Regions from separate parts of the Mesorhizobium sp. ISC15 genome, predicted to be linked through region 1. Evidence: predicted binding sites of a transcription regulator. Region 1 holds the regulator's gene; each other region holds the start of a gene.

What was found. Region 1 encodes LexA, which represses DNA repair genes until DNA is damaged. Its sites were predicted from a motif close to TGTTCNNNNTGTGTTCNG; they were not measured.
Region 2: RPG13_RS24365 (ATP-dependent helicase) is a predicted target of LexA. The motif match lies at 3,545-3,562, and genes of this name have one in related genera.
Region 3: parE (DNA topoisomerase IV subunit B) is a predicted target of LexA. The motif match lies at 3,245-3,262, and genes of this name have one in related genera.

What each region holds. Positions count from the first base shown of each region.
Region 1 is NZ_JAVSPX010000001.1:4,429,799-4,436,042, forward strand. It holds gene trpD (anthranilate phosphoribosyltransferase) at 1-850, shown strand, start outside; gene trpC (indole-3-glycerol phosphate synthase TrpC) at 855-1,706, shown strand; gene moaC (cyclic pyranopterin monophosphate synthase MoaC) at 1,773-2,270, shown strand; gene RPG13_RS21350 (molybdopterin molybdotransferase MoeA) at 2,270-3,475, shown strand; gene lexA (transcriptional repressor LexA) at 3,580-4,317, shown strand; gene RPG13_RS21360 (ComEC/Rec2 family competence protein) at 4,311-6,244, opposite strand, start outside.
Region 2 is NZ_JAVSPX010000001.1:5,063,748-5,069,991, forward strand. It holds gene RPG13_RS24350 (SAM-dependent methyltransferase) at 1-727, shown strand, start outside; gene RPG13_RS24355 (hypothetical protein) at 776-1,027, shown strand; gene RPG13_RS24360 (glucose/quinate/shikimate family membrane-bound PQQ-dependent dehydrogenase) at 1,037-3,349, opposite strand; gene RPG13_RS24365 (ATP-dependent helicase) at 3,603-6,244, shown strand, end outside.
Region 3 is NZ_JAVSPX010000001.1:4,642,096-4,648,339, forward strand. It holds gene gcvP (aminomethyl-transferring glycine dehydrogenase) at 1-1,803, shown strand, start outside; gene RPG13_RS22350 (GGDEF domain-containing protein) at 1,895-3,067, opposite strand; gene parE (DNA topoisomerase IV subunit B) at 3,333-5,384, shown strand; gene RPG13_RS22360 (FUSC family protein) at 5,420-6,244, shown strand, end outside.

The sequences.
Region 1 (6,244 bases):
CGAGATTTCCGGCGCCGTCGCCACGATGCGCGCCAAGATGCTGCGTGTCGATGCGCCCGCTGACGCCATCGACATCGTCGGCACCGGCGGCGACAATTCGCACAGCGTCAACATCTCGACCGCTTCCGCCTTCGTCGTCGCCGCTTGTGGCGTGCCGGTGGCTAAGCACGGCAATCGCGGACTGTCCTCGCAGACCGGCGCCGCCGACGTGCTGACCGCGCTCGGCGTCAAGATCGATATCCCGCCGGAAACGATCAGCCGCTGCATCCACGATGCAGGCGTCGGCTTCATGTTCGCGCCGGCGCATCATCCGGCGATGAAGCATGTCGGCCCGACCCGCGTCGAGCTCGGCACCCGCACCATCTTCAACCTGCTTGGCCCGCTCTCCAATCCGGCTGGTGTCAGCAGGCAGATGGTTGGCGTCTTTTTGCCGGAATGGATCATGCCGGTGGCCGAGACGCTGAAGGCATTGGGCGCCGAACACGCCTGGGTCGCCCATGGCGACGGCTATGACGAAATCACCACCACTGGCGAAACCCAAGTGGCCGAGCTAGTCGGCGGTGAGATCCGCAGCTTTACGCTAACCCCGGAAGCAGTCGGGCTGAAGCGGCACACCAAGGACGAGTTGCGCGGCGGCGACGCCGCCTATAACGCCCAGGCGCTACGCGACATGCTGGGCGGCGCCGCCGGCGCCTTTCGTGATACGGTGCTGATGAACGCCGGCGCCGGACTGGTGGTGGCTGGCAAGGCGACGATGCTTGCCGACGGCATGGCGACGGCGGCGCAAGCCATCGACAGCGGCCGGGCGCTGCAAGTGCTCGACCGGCTGGTCGAGATTTCGAACGGATAGAGCCGTGTCTGATATCCTGCGCAAGATCGAAGCCTACAAGCGCGACGAGATCGCGGCGGCGAAGGCGCGCGTGCCGCTTGCCGAGATCAAGGCGCGGGCGAAGGACACCGATGCGCCGCGCGGCTTTCTCTCGGCCCTTGAAGCCAGGCGCAAATCCGGCAGCTTCGCGCTGATCGCCGAGATCAAGAAGGCGAGCCCTTCCAAGGGCCTGATCCGAGCCGATTTCGATCCGCCGGCACTGGCCAGGGCCTATGCGAAAGGTGGCGCCGCCTGCCTCTCGGTGCTGACCGACGCGCCGTCCTTCCAGGGCGCGCCTGAATTCCTCACCGATGCGCGCAGTGCCGTGACATTGCCCGCCTTGCGCAAGGATTTTCTGTTCGAGCCTTATCAGGTGTTCGAAGCCCGTGCGTGGGGCGCTGACGCCATCCTGATCATCATGGCGAGCGTCGATGACGCCGTGGCCAGGGAGCTCGAAATGACGGCTTTCGAGCTCGGCATGGACGCGCTGGTCGAGGTGCATGACGAAGCCGAGACGGAACGCGCGCTGAAACTGTCGTCACGGCTGATCGGCATCAACAACCGCAACCTCCGGACGTTCGAAACCAGTCTCGATACTTCGGAGCGGCTCGCGACGATGGTGCCGGCCGACCGCCTGCTGGTCAGCGAGAGCGGTATTTTCTCGCACGAAGATTGCCGCAGGCTGGAAAAAAGCGACATCGGCACCTTCCTCGTCGGCGAGAGCCTGATGCGGCAACAGGACGTGGCCGCCGCAACGCACCTGCTTTTGACGGGCAAGGCGCCGGCTCATGCATCGGCCCGAAAATCGGAATCGATTTTCGGAGAGCACGATGCATAAATCCAAAGTGTTAGAGCGTGCTATGTGCGTCCAAACGGACGCACGTCGTTCTAAGGCCGTCTGACGATGACGGCTGCCCTCACCCATCTTGGCGCGAAAGGCGAAGCCAATATGGTCGATGTCGGCGACAAGGCGGAAACGACCCGCACGGCGATCGCCGAAGGTCTTGTCTCGATGCGGCCAGAAACGCTGAAGATGATCCTCGACGGCGATGCCAAGAAAGGCGACGTGCTGGGCACGGCGCGCATCGCCGGCATCATGGCGGCCAAGAGGACGCATGAGCTGATCCCGCTCTGTCACCCGCTGCTGTTGACCAAGATATCCGTCGACATCGAACCGGACGCGACGCTGCCTGGCCTGAAGGTCACGGCGCTGGCCCGCGTCACCGGCAAGACCGGCGTCGAGATGGAGGCGCTGACCGCCGTCTCGGTCGCTTGCCTGACCATCTACGACATGGCTAAGGCGGTCGACCGCGCCATGGTGATCTCCGGCATCAGGCTGGTGGAAAAGACCGGCGGCAAATCCGGCGTCTACAAAGTAGGCGCCCAAGGGGCAGGCCAATAATGGCGCTGCTTCCGGTTGCCGACGCGCTCGAGCGCCTGCTTGAAGATGCTGCGCCCTTGCAAGCTGAAAGCGTCACCCTGATGGACGCCGCCGACCGGATACTGGCGGACCCGCTCACGGCGCTCCGCACCCAGCCGCCCTTCAACGCGTCCGCCATGGACGGCTATGCCGTGCGGGCCGAGGATGTCGCCTCCGCGCCGGCAACACTTGCGGTGATCGGCATGGCGCCGGCCGGACGCGGCTTTGCCGGAACAGTCGGCCCGGCGCAGGCCGTGCGCATCTTCACCGGCGCGCCGCTTCCCGCAGGCGCTGACACCATCGTCATCCAGGAGAATGTCCGCGACCTCGGCGGCGGCAGCATCGAAGTGACCGCGTCGACGGTTGAAGGCCGCAACATCCGCCGCCTCGGGCTCGATTTCTCGAAGGGCGACGTTCTGCTGGAGAAAGGCCGCCTGCTTGATCCGGCGGCGTTGTCGCTGGCGGCGTCGGCCAACCATCCGCAGGTCAGCGTGGTGAAACGGCCGCTGGTCGCCATCATCGCCACCGGCGACGAATTGCTGCCGCCAGGCAGCGACCTTGGCCCGGACCAGATCATCTCGTCCAACGCCTATGGCGTCGCTGCCGCGGCCCGCTCGGTCGGCGCCAGCGCGCTCGACCTCGGCATCGCCCCCGACCGCAAAGAGGCGATTGCCGCGCTGGTGAAAAAGGCGGTTAACGCAGGGGCTGACGTCATCGTCACGCTGGGCGGCGCCTCGGTCGGCGACCACGACCTCGTCCACGACGTGCTGACCGGCGAAGGCATGACGCTCGATTTCTGGAAGATCGCCATGCGGCCCGGCAAGCCGCTGATGTTCGGCCGGCTGGGCGACATCCGCTGCATCGGCCTGCCCGGCAATCCGGTGGCGAGCCTGGTCTGCACGCAGCTCTTCCTGAAGCCGCTGCTTGCGCGGCTTGGCGGACGCGCCTACCGGCAGGACATGCGTCAGGCGCGGCTCGGTGCCGCCATGGCGGCCAACGATATCAGGCAGGACTATGTACGCGCCGTGGTGAAGGAAGACGCCGGCACGCTCAAGGCGACGCCGTTCGGCATCCAGGATTCCTCGATGCTCAGAATGCTGGCCGACGCCAACGGGCTGATCGTGCGCGAGCCATTCGCTCCCCCCGCCGCGACAGGCGCCGCCTGCAGCGTGCTGATGCTACGCTGAACAAAACGTCAACGCATTCATTAAACTTTAAACAGTTGCGGAACACAACTGGAACAGATAGTGTTTGTTCTGGGTTTGTTTTTCTGATTCTGTCGGGGGTCGCGATGCTGACACGCAAACAACATGAGCTGCTGATGTTCATCCACGAGCGGCTGAAGGAAAGCGGCATTCCGCCCTCGTTTGACGAGATGAAGGAAGCGCTCGATCTCGCGTCCAAATCGGGAATCCATCGGTTGATCACGGCGCTGGAGGAACGCGGCTTCATTCGCCGGCTGCCCAACCGCGCCCGCGCGCTGGAAGTGCTGCGCCTGCCCGATTCGATCGCGCCCGGCCTCAATGCGGCGCGCAAATTTTCGCCGAGCGTCATTCAGGGCAGCCTTGGGCAGGGCAGCCTCGGCCGACAGATCAAGCCGGCGCCGTCACGCATGCCTGCGGCCGGCAATGACGACGACGTCATTGCCACTGTCTCCATCCCGGTGATGGGCCGCATCGCTGCCGGTGTGCCGATCGATGCCATCCAGCACCAGACGCATTCGATCTCGGTGCCACCGGACATGATCACAGGCGGCGCGCACTACGCGCTGGAGGTCAAGGGTGATTCGATGATCGAGGCCGGCATCTTCGACGGCGACACGGTCATCATTCGCAACGCCGACACCGCCCAGCCTGGCGAGATCATTGTCGCCCTGGTCGACGAGGAGGAAGCGACGCTGAAGCGGTTCCGCCGCAAGGGCGCCTCGATCGCCCTGGAAGCCGCCAACCCGGCCTATGAGACGCGCATCTTCGGGCCGGACCGGGTCAAGGTGCAAGGCAAGCTCGTCGGATTGATCCGACGTTACTGAACGGCAGCTTTCTTGGGTTTCTCAGGCTTACGGTATGGCGGCAGGCCCCTCGCCTCGCGCGAAAATCTCCGCTGCTCATGCCAAGGCCTATATGGCTGTTTGACGGCAAAACGGATTTCTGCGCGCGTCGTCGCCGATAGCGGATCGAAAAAGACGGCGGCACTGCCCATGCGAGCGAGCTGCCGTTTGGTCACGACGAGGACCAGCGGGTTGCGGCAGGGATTATAATAGGCCGTGGCATCGTCGATGACGATCAAGTCCGCAAAGGCACAGGCTGGCCGCGCGATTTTGCGGTCGTCGGCGAGCGCGATGATCGCGCCGGATGGATGCCGGGCGAGGCACAGGCCGGCAGTGCAATAGAAAGGCGCTCCCGGCGGCAGGTCGGCCGGGTCGGCGATGTCGAACCGCACGTCTCCTTTTTCGAACGTCTCCGGCTCGACAATGGTCGCTGAAGTCAGCGCATGTTTCCAGTTGTCGGTGGTGAATTCGTTCGAGCGCACCCGGTTGACGGCAAGTTCGCCGCCGCCGATCGGCAGCGCCACCAGATGCGCATCCTCCGAGATCAGCACGTCGGGGGTTCGCGTCTCGGAAATCGTCAGCAGGCCGGCAAGCGCAAAGGGAAGTGCCGCAAGCCGCAACCATGTCGTCGCCATCGTGGCGATGACCAGGGCGACCGTCACCAGCAGAACCGACTGCAACGAAATCAGCCCGACTGCATCGACCGGCGAACGTTCGGAGATCCATCCCGATATTGCAATCATGGCCGTCAGCCCCTTGCCCATCATGTCGAGGAAAGGTCCGTCGAAGCCGAAAGGCATTGCCAAGGCGCTGACGACCGCCAGGAACATGACGACCGTGACGATCGGCATGACGGCCAGATTGGCAAACAGACTGAGCGGCGAGACGCGCTGGAAGTGCCAGATGGCGAAGAGCGCGGTGGCGCTCCCGGCAATGATGGAGGTCATGGCGATGGTGCCTGTTCCAGCGACGAGCTTCCGCGTGACGAAAGCGGCCGGTGACCGTCGTTGTGGCGGCGCCGTGGCCTTGTCGGCACGATAGTCGGACCAGCCGGCATAGGCGCCCACGAGAGCCGCGGTCGCGGCGAAGGACATCTGGAAGCTTGGGCCGACCACCTCGTGCGGCGACACGACGATGACGGCGATGGCTGAAATCGTAAGATTGCGCATGGTGAGCGCAGCCCGGTCGAACAGCACGGCGACAAGCATTACCGCCAGCATGATGAAGCTGCGCTCAGCCGCGACCACGATGCCGGAAAAAATGAGATAGGCAGCGATGGAAAGGAGTGCGGCTGCAGCCGCATATTTTTTGACCGGCCGGCGCGACGAAAAATCGGGAAACAGCGCAAAGGCGCCGCGCAGCAATCCCATGATGGTGCCGGCGACAAGCGCCATGTGCAGGCCGGAAATGGAGATGATGTGGTAGATGCCGGTGCGCCGCATCGATTCGTTGATCTCTTCGGGGATGCCGGCACGCACGCCGACGATCAGCGCAGCGGCAATCTCCCCCTCGGCGCCACCGATGCTGTCCCTGATATGGTCGGCGATGGTTTCACGCGCCTTTTCGATCGACGAAGAAAGGCGCGCTGCTAACGGTGCATCTTCGGAAGCGACGATCTTCGGATTGCCGAGGAAAAAGCCACTGGCGCCGATACCGGCGAAATAGCTGTCAAAGGAGAAGTCATAGCTGTCGGGCCGAACCGGGCCAGTCGGAGGCAAAAGCCTTGCATAGCCGGTTGCCACCGAGCCTGCGGTCATCTCAGCGGGAATTTTGCGTGCCGAAACCCTGACACGTTCCGGTGCATAACGCAGTGTCGGCCGGGCGGTCGATATCACGTCGAGGGTCAGCCTGATCCGGCCGTTCGCCATCTGGTCGAGCCTGACGACGCGGCCGGTGAGTTGGGTCTGGA
Region 2 (6,244 bases), 630 kb from region 1:
CTACGGCGGCAGCGGATTCTACAATTTCGGCTACTGGGCGACGGGCGCCACGTCGCAGCGCGAAGCCAGCGAAGCGCTTGTCGACACGTTGCTGGCGCGGCTGCCGAAGAAGGACGGCCGCATCCTCGACGTCGCCTGCGGGCTCGGCGCATCGACGAAACGGTTGCTGCTGTCCTATCCGCCAGAGGCCGTCACCGCCATCAACATCTCCGCCGCCCAGGTTGCGACGGCGCGCCAGAACGCTCCCGGCGCAGCGGTGCTGCAGATGGATGCCGTCAAGCTCGCCTTCGCCGACGAAAGTTTCGACGCGGTCATCTGCGTCGAGGCGGCCTTCCATTTCGATACGCGTGCGGCTTTCGTCGCGGAAGCCTTCCGGGTGCTCAAGCCCGGCGGCGTGCTGGTGCTGTCCGACATCCTGTTTCGGGGCTTCACCTCTGCAATCTCTGATCGCCTTGGCGTGCCGAGGGCCAATCTGGTCTCCGACATTGCTTCCTACCGGGTGCTGTTCGGCGTGGCCGGCTTTCAGGACGTCAAGGTAGAAGACGCCACCGACAATTGCCTTGGCGGCTTCCGCCGCAGCCTCGTCGCGTGGCCGGCATCGGAACGGGCGAAAGGCACCATGAGCCTGAAGTCCAGCCTCGGCACCGCCATCGTCTGCCGGCTCATCGCTGGTTATTTCGGCGCTGTCGCCAAGGCCTATCTGCTGGTCTCGGCGCGAAAGCCGTAACGCGATCGCGCCACGCCGTCATCACGTTTTTGTAATTGATGGCAAATCTTGACGTTCCTGCCACAATATAAAGGAAAGCTGCTGGTGGTGACGTCGCCCACGCTGGCTGGCTCTGACAAGAAGGAACAAACGCGCATGACCTTCCCCACCCCGATCCTCGTAAGCGCATTCGTGCTTGCCGGCGCTGCCCTACTGACGCTCCGGTCCGCAGCCTTCGCTGCCACCAGGCGATCGATGGTCAAGGTCCGCAGCAACCGGCGCCGGCCTGCAAGCAGCGTGAAAAGCAATCCTGGCCTCTGAAAGAACTCTCTACTTCGGCAGCGTGTAGGCCATCACATAATCCCCCGGCTTGGTGCCGACCGAGCCATGGCCGCCGGCGACGATGACCACGAATTGGCGTCCATCGGCGACCGTGTAGGTCATCGGCGTCGACTGCCCGCCGGCCGGCAGCCGGGTCTGCCAGAGCTGCCTGCCGGTCGTCAGATCATAGGCGCGGAAGAAGTCGTCGACCGCAGCACCAAGGAAGGCGACGCCGCCGGCGGTGATCATCGGCCCACCGATGCCCGGCACGCCGACCTTGAACGGCAGCGGCAGCGGCGTCATGTCGTAGACGGTGCCGTTGCGATGCTTGTAGACGATCTTGCCGGTCCTGAGATCGGCGCCCGCGACATAGCCCCAGGGCGGTGCCTGGCAGGGGATGCCGAGCGGCGACAGAAACGGCTTCAATATCACTGCATAAGGCGCACCTTCATTGCGGTTGAGGCCCTGTTCGCTGCCTTTGGTATCGCCCGGCGGCGGCACGTCCGCGCGCGGCACCAGCTTGGAGATGAACGCCAGGTATGTCGGCATGCCGAACATCACCTGCCGGACCGGATCGACCGCCACGCCGCCCCAGTTGAACGTGCCGAAATTGCCGGGATAGATCAGCGAGCCTTGCAGCGACGGCGGCGTGTAGCGGCCCTCGTAGCGCAGTTTAAGGAACTCGATCCGGCAAGCCAGCTGGTCGAACATGGTGATGCCCCACATGTCGGCGCCGGTCAGCGGCTTCGGATTGAAGCTCAGGTCCGAAACCGGCTGCGTCGGCGAGGTGTGGTCGCCCTCGATCGCGCCGCCCGGCGCCGGCACTTCGTTGATCGGGACGATCGGCTCGCCGCTGCGCCGGTCGAGCACATAGAGGTCGCCCTGTTTGGTCGGCCCGACCAGCGCCGGCACGACGCCGGCAGCCGTGGTGATGTCGACCAGCGTCGGCTGCGCCGGCACGTCCATGTCCCAGAGATCGTGATGCACGGTCTGCCGCACCCACCGCAATTGTCCGGTGTTGAGATCGAGCGCTGTGACCGAAGAGGAGAATTTCTCGTCATTGGCGCTCCGCCCGGCGCCGAGCTGATCCGGCGTCTTGTTGCCGAGCGGCACATAGAGCAAACCGAGCTTCTCGTCGGCGCTCGCCGTCGACCACATGTTGGGCGAGTTGTTGGTATAGGTCTGACCCGGTGCCAGTGGCGTCGTCTGGTCCGGATTGCCCGAATCCCAGTTCCAAATCAGGGCGCCGGTGTCGACGTCGAAGGCACGGATGACGCCGGACGGCTCCTGCGTTGAATAATTGTCGTTGACCGCGCCGCCGACGATGATCTTGTTGGCGACGATCAGCGGCGCCGACGTCGAATAATAATAGCCCGGCTTCGGATATGGCATGTTGGCGAGCAGGTTCAACGTGCCGCCTTCGGCAAATGTGGGACAGACCTGGCCATTCGCGGCGTCGAGCGCGATCAGCCGGGCGTCGGATGTCGGCAGATAGACGCGTGCTGCACAGGGCTGGCCGGCGGCGATTTTGGCATCGGCATAATAGGACACGCCGCGGCACGTCTGGTGCTGGCGGTCCTTGTCCAGCTTGACCTGGGGATCGAAGCGCCATTTCTCCTTGCCGCTCGCGGCATCTATGGCAATGGCGAAATTGTGCGGGGTGCAAATGTAGAGCGTGTCGGCGACCTTCAGCGGCGTCACCTGATAGGTTGTCTCAGTGACGTCGTCGGGCCCTTTCACGTCACCGGTGCGATAGGTCCAGGCCGGCTGCAAATTGGCAACGTTTTCGACGGTGATCTGGTCGAGCGGCGAATAGCGCTGGCCATACTGGGTGCGGCCGTAAAAATGCCATTCGCCGGCTGGCACGTTGCCGCCGAGGTCGGCCGTTGGCGTCACCTCATCGGTATTGAGTTCGCCGGCGATATCCTTTGGATCGGTTGTCATCGAATAGCCGGCGACGGCAAGCGACGCCAGCACCGCGAGGATCAGCGGCGCGCGTCCATCGGGACCGGTGAGCCCGCGCCGCGCCCACGGCGTCAATAGCCACAACGCGATAAGCACGATGATGCCGCCGCGCGGACCGAGTTCCCACCAGTCGAAGCCGATTTCCCAGACCGCCCAGCAGAGCGTGCCGATGACGATCGCCGCGTACAGCCACAGCGCCATGGATTTGCGCCTGTAGAGCAGCCAGCCAGCGACGAGGAAGGCGATGCCAGCAATGATGTAGTACCAACTGCCGCCCAGCGAAGCTAACCAGATGCCGCCGCCACCAAGCGCCAGGCCGATGAGGAAAAGGATGAGGGAGGTAACGACGACAGCCAAGACGATGCTCCTTCGACTGGTGCGCGCTTCGCAACGCGTCTATGGGCAACCCGGCATTGCGTTCCTGCCCCGAGCACAACTTTCTCCGGCCCGCCGTGGCTGTCAAGCAAGCTCCGCGTTTTAGGCGTGGACCCACAGCAAGCTCGACGTTTTGGGTCGCGGACCCATCCAGATTGTGGTTCTACGGACTGGATAGAGAACAAAACGGAGACACTTCTGGCCTTTCGCTGCCGAATCACTACATTCGGGGGAGATGTCCGGCTTTTCGGAAGATATGCCTTTTTTTGACGAACCGAACGCGCGGCCCGTGGCCCCGTCGGGCATTGCTGCGCGCGCCATGGCTGCCCGCAGCGGCCACAACAATGCGCCCGATTATCTGAACGGGCTCAACCCCGAGCAGCGGCTGGCGGTGGAAACCACCGAAGGCCCGGTTCTGGTGCTGGCCGGCGCCGGCACCGGCAAGACGCGCGTCTTGACCACCCGCATCGCCCACATCCTCGCCACCGGTAAGGCCTTCCCGTCGCAGATCCTCGCCGTCACCTTCACCAACAAGGCCGCGCGCGAAATGAAGCAGCGCATCGGCCTCTTGATCGGCGAAGGCAATGTGGAAGGCATGCCGTGGCTCGGCACCTTCCACTCGATTGGCGTGAAGCTCTTACGCCGGCACGCCGAGCTTGCCGGGCTCAAATCCGATTTCACTATTCTTGACACCGATGATGTCGTGCGCCTGATCAAGCAGCTCATCCAGGCCGAAGGGCTGGACGACAAGCGCTGGCCGGCCAAGCAGTTCGCCCAGATGATCGACGGCTGGAAAAACAAGGGGCTTGGCCCCGCCGACATTCCCGAGGGCGACGCCCGCGCCTTCGCCAACGGCAAGGGCCGAGAACTCTACAAGGCCTACCAGGAGCGGCTGAAGACGCTGAACGCCTGCGACTTCGGCGACCTCCTGTGCCATCCGATCCGCATCTTCCGCGCCAATCCGGACGTGCTGAAGGAATATCATAAGCGTTTTCGCTACATCCTCGTCGACGAATATCAGGACACCAACACCGCGCAGTACATGTGGCTGCGCCTTTTGGCGCAGCGGCCACAATCCTCCCCCCTTGAGGGGGAGGTGCCCGCGAAGCGGGCGGAGGGGGTTGCCGCAGAAGGCACCGCCAGAGCGTCGAGCACTGCCGCACGGACCCCACCCGGCCGGGCTTTGCCCGGCCACCCTCCCCTCAAGGGGGAGGGAAACCCGCGCCCGGCCACGGTTAATATCTGCTGCGTCGGCGACGACGATCAATCCATCTACGGCTGGCGCGGGGCCGAGGTCGACAACATCCTGCGCTTCGACAAGGATTTCCCCGGCGCCACGATCATCCGGCTGGAGCGCAACTATCGCTCCACCGCGCACATCCTCGGCACCGCCTCCCACCTCATCGCCCACAATGAAGGCCGCTTCGGCAAGACGCTGTTCACCGAAAAAGTCGCAGAGGACGATGAGAAAGTGCACGTCCATGCCGCCTGGGATTCCGAGGAGGAGGCCCGCGCCGTCGGCGAAACCATCGAAGCCTATCAGCGGCAGAAGCACAATCTCAACGACATGGCCATTCTTGTCCGAGCGTCCTTCCAGATGCGCGAATTCGAGGACCGTTTCGTCACGCTCGGCCTCAACTACCGCGTCATCGGCGGCCCGCGCTTCTACGAACGCCTCGAAATCCGCGATGCGCTGGCCTTCTTCCGCGTCGTCGCGCAAGGCGCAGACGACCTTGCCTTCGAGCGCATCGTCAACGTGCCGAAGCGCGGGTTGGGCGAAGCCACCATCCGCCAGATCCACGATACCGCCAGGGCGCTGCGCATCCCGATGCTGGAGGCCGCCGCCAAGCTCGCCGAAAGCGACGAGCTGAAGCCGAAGCCGCGCGCCGCGCTGCGCGAGGTATCAGCCAATTTCGAGCGCTGGCAGAAGGCGCTGGAAACCACGCCGCACACCGAGCTGGCCGAGACCATACTGGAGGAGAGCGGCTATACCGATATGTGGAAGAACGACCGCTCGGTGGAAGCTCCTGGCCGGCTGGAAAACCTGAAAGAACTGATCCGCTCCATGGAGGAGTATGAGTCGCTGCGCTCCTTCCTCGAACATGTCGCACTCGTGATGGACGCCGAGCAGAACGCCGAGCTCGACGCCGTCAACATCATGACGCTGCATTCGGCCAAGGGCCTCGAATTCGAGACCGTGTTTCTCCCTGGCTGGGAGGAAGGCCTTTTTCCACACCAGCGCGCACTCGACGAGGGCGGCCGCTCCGGGCTGGAGGAAGAACGGCGGCTGGCCTATGTCGGCCTGACCCGTGCCAAGAAGAACCTGCATTTGTGGTTCGTCTCCAACCGCCGCATTCATGGTCTGTGGCAATCGACGATCCCGTCGCGTTTCCTCGACGAATTGCCGGAAGCCCATGTCGAGGTCGCCGAAAGCGGCAACAGCTACGGCGGTTATGGCAATTCCTATGGCGGCGGCTCGTTCGCATCGGGCCGTGGCGGCCAAGGAGCAGGAAGGCAGAACCCCTATGGCGCCTCGCGTTTCGACAATGTCGGAGCCGAGAAATCCGGCGCCTTCTCCAACACCTATGCGACGCCGGGCTGGCAGCGCGCGCAACAGAACCGCACCGAGGCAACCGACCGCAACTGGGGCTCGCGCTCCGGCCATCAGGTCGAGCGCATTGGCTATGGCGAGACCGACTCGGGCTATGGTGCCGGCCGCACCAGCGTAAAAGGCCGGACCATCGACGGCGAGCTGGTCGCCAAATCCGTCGCTGACACGCCGTCGGCCTTCAATGTCGGCGACCGCGTCTTCCACCAGAAATTCGGCAACGGCAACATTTCGGCCATCGACGGCAACAAGCTGACCATCGACTTCGA
Region 3 (6,244 bases), 210 kb from region 1:
GCGATCTGGCACGGCCCTGCCGGGCTGCAGGCGATTGCCGGCCGAATTCATGCATTGGCCAACCGCTTGGCAGCCGGCCTCAAGGCATCAGGCGTTTCGGTGCTTGGCGCAAGCCGCTTCGACACGGTGACGGTGGAAGTGAAGGGCGGAGCCGACGCGATCGCCGCCGCCGCTGAAAAGACCGGCCGACTGCTGCGGGTCATCGACGCCGACCACATCGGCATCAGCTTCGATGAGACCTCGACCGATGGCGATCTTGACGCGATCGCGGCGCTGTTTGGCGCCAGGGCGGGCGCCGCTGCCGGCAGCACCATGCCCGGACAGCCGCGCGGCAAGGAGTTTCTCACGCAGCCCGTCTTCCACGACAACCGTTCGGAAACCGAAATGATGCGCTTCCTGCGCCGGCTGGCCGACAAGGACCTGGCGCTCGACCGCGCCATGATCCCACTCGGCTCCTGCACGATGAAGCTCAACGCCGCCGCCGAGATGATGCCGGTGAGCTGGCCAAGCGTCGCCAACCTGCATCCGTTCGCGCCGGCCAGCCATTCGGCAGGCTACCGCGCTATGGTCGGCGAACTGGAAGGCTGGCTGTCGGAGATCACCGGCTTCGATGCGGTCAGCCTGCAGCCCAATGCCGGCAGCCAGGGAGAGTATGCCGGATTGCTCGCCATTCGCGCCTATCACCGCTCGCGCGGCGAAGGCCATCGCACCGTCTGCCTGATCCCGTCCTCCGCGCATGGCACCAATCCGGCGAGTGCGGCGATGGCCGGCATGAGCGTTGTCGTCGTGCGCTGCACCGAGGACGGTAATATCGACATGGACGATATGAGTGCCAAGGCCAATGAGCATTCCAAGAATCTCGCGGCGCTGATGTTCACCTATCCCTCGACGCATGGCGTATACGAGGAAGGCGCGCGCCATCTCTGCGCCCTCATCCATGAGCATGGCGCACAGGTCTATTTCGACGGCGCCAACCTCAACGCCTTGGTCGGCCTCGCTCGCCCCGGCGACATCGGCGCCGATGTCTGTCACATGAACCTGCACAAGACCTTCTGCATCCCGCATGGCGGCGGTGGCCCAGGCGTCGGCCCGATCGGCGTAAGGGCGCACCTCAAGCCCTATCTGCCGGGCCATGGCACCGAAGGCTCGGCGCATGCCGTGTCGGCCGCACCCTTCGGCAGCGCTTCCATCCTGCCGATCACCTGGATGTATATCCGCATGATGGGCGCCTCCGGCCTGAAGCAGGCGACCGAGACGGCGATCGTTTCCGCCAACTACGTCGCGACGCGGCTCGCCCCGCACTTCCCGCTCCTCTACAAGGGCAGGCACGATCGCATCGCCCATGAGTGCATCCTCGACACCCGCGTACTCAAGGAGAGCTCCGGCATCAGCGTTGACGATATCGCCAAGCGGCTGATCGACTATGGCTTCCATGCGCCGACCATGTCGTTTCCGGTCGCCGGCACGCTGATGGTCGAGCCGACCGAATCCGAGCCCAAGCAGGAACTCGATCGGTTCTGCGATGCGATGATCGCGATATCGGGCGAGGCGGCCAAGGTGGCCAAAGGCGAATGGCCCCTGGCCGACAATCCGCTGGTCAATGCCCCGCATACCGCCGCCGAGGCGCTGGCCGGCCAGTGGACCCATCCCTATTCGCGCCTGGAGGCGGCCTATCCGGCCGGCGATGCCGACACATCAGCCAAATACTGGCCGCCGGTGTCGCGCATCGACAATGTCGCCGGCGACCGCAACCTCGTCTGCTCCTGCCCGCCGCTGTCGGAATATCTGGGCGCGGCGGAGTAGACCATGATCCCGAACCGAAGGTCAGCGCAGCAAAAAGTGGAATCCGGTCTTCGGACAAGATCATGGTCTAACAAGAAGATAGAAGCCTCAATCAGGCAGAACGCAAGGCCGGCGCGTCGGCCTTGCTCGCCTTGTTGTGGGAGATGACGCGATTTCGCCCGGCGCGCTTTGCCGCATAGAGTGCGGCGTCGGCTTCCGCCAACACATCGTCGAGACTGGTGCCGCCGGTCCCGCCGAAGCCGATGCCGCCGCTGACCGTGCTGCGCAACGGACCAAGCTGGGTGGCTACGACTTCCGCGCCGAAGGCGACGCTGATCTTGCTCGCAATGTCGTAAGCCTTCTCTTCCGTCATCCGCGACATGACCAGCACGAATTCCTCGCCGCCCAGCCGGAAGGCGTCGACGCCGGTCCTGGCGTATTTCCTGATGACAGCGGCGAAGCGGCACAGAACCTGATCGCCGACCGGATGACCGAATACATCGTTGGTTCTCTTGAAGTGGTCGAGGTCGAACATGGCCACGGACATGAACGGACCGAAGACCCGCTCGCCGTAGAATGCTGTCAACGCCCGCCGGTTCATCAGCCCGGTCAATGGGTCGGTCATGGTCTCGGCCTTCAATTCGATCTGCGCCTGTAAATGGTGCAGGGAGAGCGTCAGTGCCCCGAGCCCGGTCATGCAGGCGACCGCCACGACGGAGTTCAACCGTTCGGCCCAATTGTCGGGCGCAACGCCGAGCATCCATTGGCCCTTGACCAGCAGGACCGCGCCGCAAAGTACGAAGGATAGCGCACAGATGCCGCTCAGGAACGAAACGACCAGCAGAATCCGGCGATCGTGACCACCGCCCTTGATCCAGAACATCACCCCAATAAGCGAGAGCAGCGCCGTTACCGTCGCGTAGGTGACGATGAAACCGACACCGTCGAGGCCGAAATACGTCGCGCCTGCGCAAACAGCCATCGCAGCCAAGGTCGGCAGGATGGCGCGCCTGTAGTCGCGCACGCCGAGATACTGCATGGCCGACAGGCAGATGATCAGAAAGCCCAGGCTGAGAAGCGCAAGCACAATCTGGCAAAGCCAGGGGCTGGGATGCCTGGCATAATGCCAGAACAAGACCACATGCGCGACGAGCACGAGAATGCCGCAAGCCACCGTCAGGACGAAGCGGGCCTGCGGCGCGGCGAACCATATCGCAAACATGGTGATGCTGAGGCACATGCCCGACAGCGCCGCCGCGAGCAGGAGCGAACTGTAATCCAACATGCGTAAGCGACAGCCTCTTGAGAGTTCCGCTGCATTCTAGGTCGGCGGCAGTCCGCGGATACCGTTTTCAGCCAACCTTCCGATGCAACCTTCGGAAAAGGTTTACAAAGCGTCGATGCGCTCGACGCATTTCCGCCGCTTGGTTGTCGAATGGTTTTGCGGTAAGAGGCTCAATCCTCGAACGTAACAGGAACCTCCGTCGCCTGCCCGCAAAAAGCGTGGCAGTATCGGGTGGTGATTCGCAGCATCGGAATCCAGGACCAGCATGGACGACAATAACGATCTTTTCGGCACTATGGACAAGCAGCCGCAACCGGTTCGCGCCACCGCGCGCCCGGCCGACCCGCTGGTGCAGGCGGCGAAGCGCCCGGCATCCCGCGACGGCAGCGAGAGCTACAGTGCCGCCGACATCGAGGTTCTCGAAGGGCTGGAGCCGGTGCGGCGGCGGCCCGGCATGTATATCGGCGGCACCGACGACAAGGCGATGCACCATCTGTTCGCCGAGGTCATCGACAATTCGATGGACGAGGCGGTAGCCGGCCACGCGACTTTCATCGATGTCGAGCTTTCAGCCGACGGATATCTGGCCGTGACCGACAATGGCCGCGGCATTCCGGTCGATCCGCATCCGAAATTCAAGAAGCCGGCGCTCGAAGTCATCATGACGACGCTGCATTCGGGTGGCAAGTTCGACTCGAAGGTCTACGAGACCTCAGGCGGCCTGCACGGCGTCGGCGTCTCCGTCGTCAACGCGCTGTCGGACCATCTCGAGGTCGAGGTCGCACGCGGCCGCCAGCTCTATCGCCAGCGTTTTTCACGCGGCGTTCCGGTGACCGGTCTCGAGCAGCTCGGAGAGGTGCATAACCGCCGCGGCACCAAGATCCGCTTCCATCCCGACGAGCAGATCTTCGGCAAGGGTGCTGCTTTCGAGCCGGCGCGGCTCTACCGCATGACGCGCTCGAAGGCCTATCTGTTCGGCGGCGTCGAGATCCGCTGGACCTGCGACCCCTCGCTGATCAAGGAGAAGGACACGACGCCGGCCAAGGCCGAGTTCCATTTTCCCGGTGGCCTAAAGGACTATCTAAAAGCGTCGCTCGGCGACGAATTCCAGGTCACCCGCGAAATCTTCGCCGGCAAGAGCGACAGGCAAGGCGGCCACGGCTCGCTCGAATGGGCGGTGACCTGGTTCGGCGGCGATGGATTCCTCAATTCCTACTGCAACACCATTCCGACCGGCGAAGGCGGCACGCACGAGGCCGGCTTCCGTAACGTCTTGACGCGAGGCTTGCGCGCCTACGCGGATCTGGTCGGCAACAAGCGCGCTTCGATCGTCACCTCGGAAGACGTCATGATCTCGGCGGCGGGCATGCTGTCGGTGTTCATCCGCGAGCCGGAATTCGTCGGCCAGACCAAGGACAGGCTGGCGACGATCGAGGCGATCAGGATCGTCGAGACCGCTATCCGAGACCCCTTCGATCACTGGCTAGCCGACAACCCGCAGGAAGCCTCAAAACTGCTCGAATGGGTGATCGCGCGTGCCGACGAACGGGTGCGCCGCCGGCAGGAAAAGGAAGTCTCGCGCAAGAGCGCGGTGCGCAAGCTGCGCCTGCCCGGCAAGCTCGCCGACTGCACGCAGAATGCCGCTGCCGGCGCCGAACTCTTCATCGTCGAGGGCGATTCGGCCGGCGGCTCGGCAAAACAGGCGCGCGACCGCGCCAGCCAGGCGGTGCTGCCGCTGCGTGGAAAGATCCTCAACGTCGCCAGCGCCGGCTACGACAAGCTGGCCGGCAACCAGCAGATTTCGGACCTGATCCAGGCGCTTGGCTGCGGCACGCGCTCGAAGTACCGCGACGCGGATCTGCGCTACGACCGGGTCATCATCATGACCGACGCCGACGTCGACGGCGCCCACATCGCTTCGCTGCTGATCACCTTCTTCTATCAGGAGATGCCGAGCTTGGTCCACGGCGGCCATCTCTATCTGGCGGTGCCGCCGCTCTACTCGATCCGGCAAGGCGGCAAGGTCGCCTATGCCCGCGACGATGCGCACAAGGACGAACTTCTGCGCACCGAATTCACCGGGCGCGGCAAGGTCGAGATCGGCCGCTTCAAGGGGCTGGGCGAAATGATGGCCGCCCAGCTCAAGGAAACCACCATGGACCCGAGGAAGCGCACGCTGCTCAGGGTCGATGTGATCGACGCCGAGGCCGCAACCAAGGATGCGGTCGACGCATTGATGGGCACCAAGCCGGAAGCCCGCTTCCGCTTCATCCAGGAACGCGCGGAGTTCGCCGAGACGGAAGTGCTGGATATCTGAGCTAACTCGCTCGCGTCGAATGCGGAGATGAGCGTGTGACCTGGGACCGGCTGCGCAGCGATCTTGCCGCGAGGTTCGCCGGCGTCACGCGACCGACGCACTCGGATTGGATTTTCGCTCTGCGCACGGTTTCGGCCGGGCTGATCGCACTTCTCGCCGCCTACGCGCTCAAGCTCGACCACCCGCAATGGGCGATGATGACGGTGTTCATCGTTACCCAGCCGGTCGCCGGCATGGTGCTGGCGAAAGGTTTTTACCGGCTGCTCGGCACACTGGCCGGCGCGCTGGCGGCGATCGGCACCACCACGGTCTTTGGCGCCAACCTCTGGCTGCTCGTCACGGTGCTTGCCGTCTGGATCGGCCTTTGTACCCTCGTCTCGTCGCTGCTGCGCAACCCGGAAGCCTATGGCGCTGCGCTTGCCGGCTACACGGCGATGATCATCGGCCTGCCGGCTTTCGGCCAGCCACATCTCGTCGTCGATCTCGCCGTGGCGCGCTGTGGGGAGATCGTGCTTGGCATCGTCTGCGCCGCACTGACCAGCCGGCTGATCCTGCCGAAACTGGCGGCTGACGCCATCATCGGCAGGCTGAAGCGCTGCATCCTCGACCTTGCCGTCTATGCTGGCGGCGCGTTCTCCGACAGCGATGCGGCAACCCTTGCCAACCTGCACCGAAAGCTGGTCGCAGACGCCCAGACGCTGGGTGAAATGCGCGCCTATGCGAGGCTGGAAGCGCCGAGCTTCGCGACGCGCGCCTATCCGGTCCGCCGCACTATCGGCCAGCTTTTGTCGGCGCTGTCGGCGGCGCGCGCTCTGTATGCCCATGCCGCACCGAAAAACGCAGTCCTCATACCCGTGCGC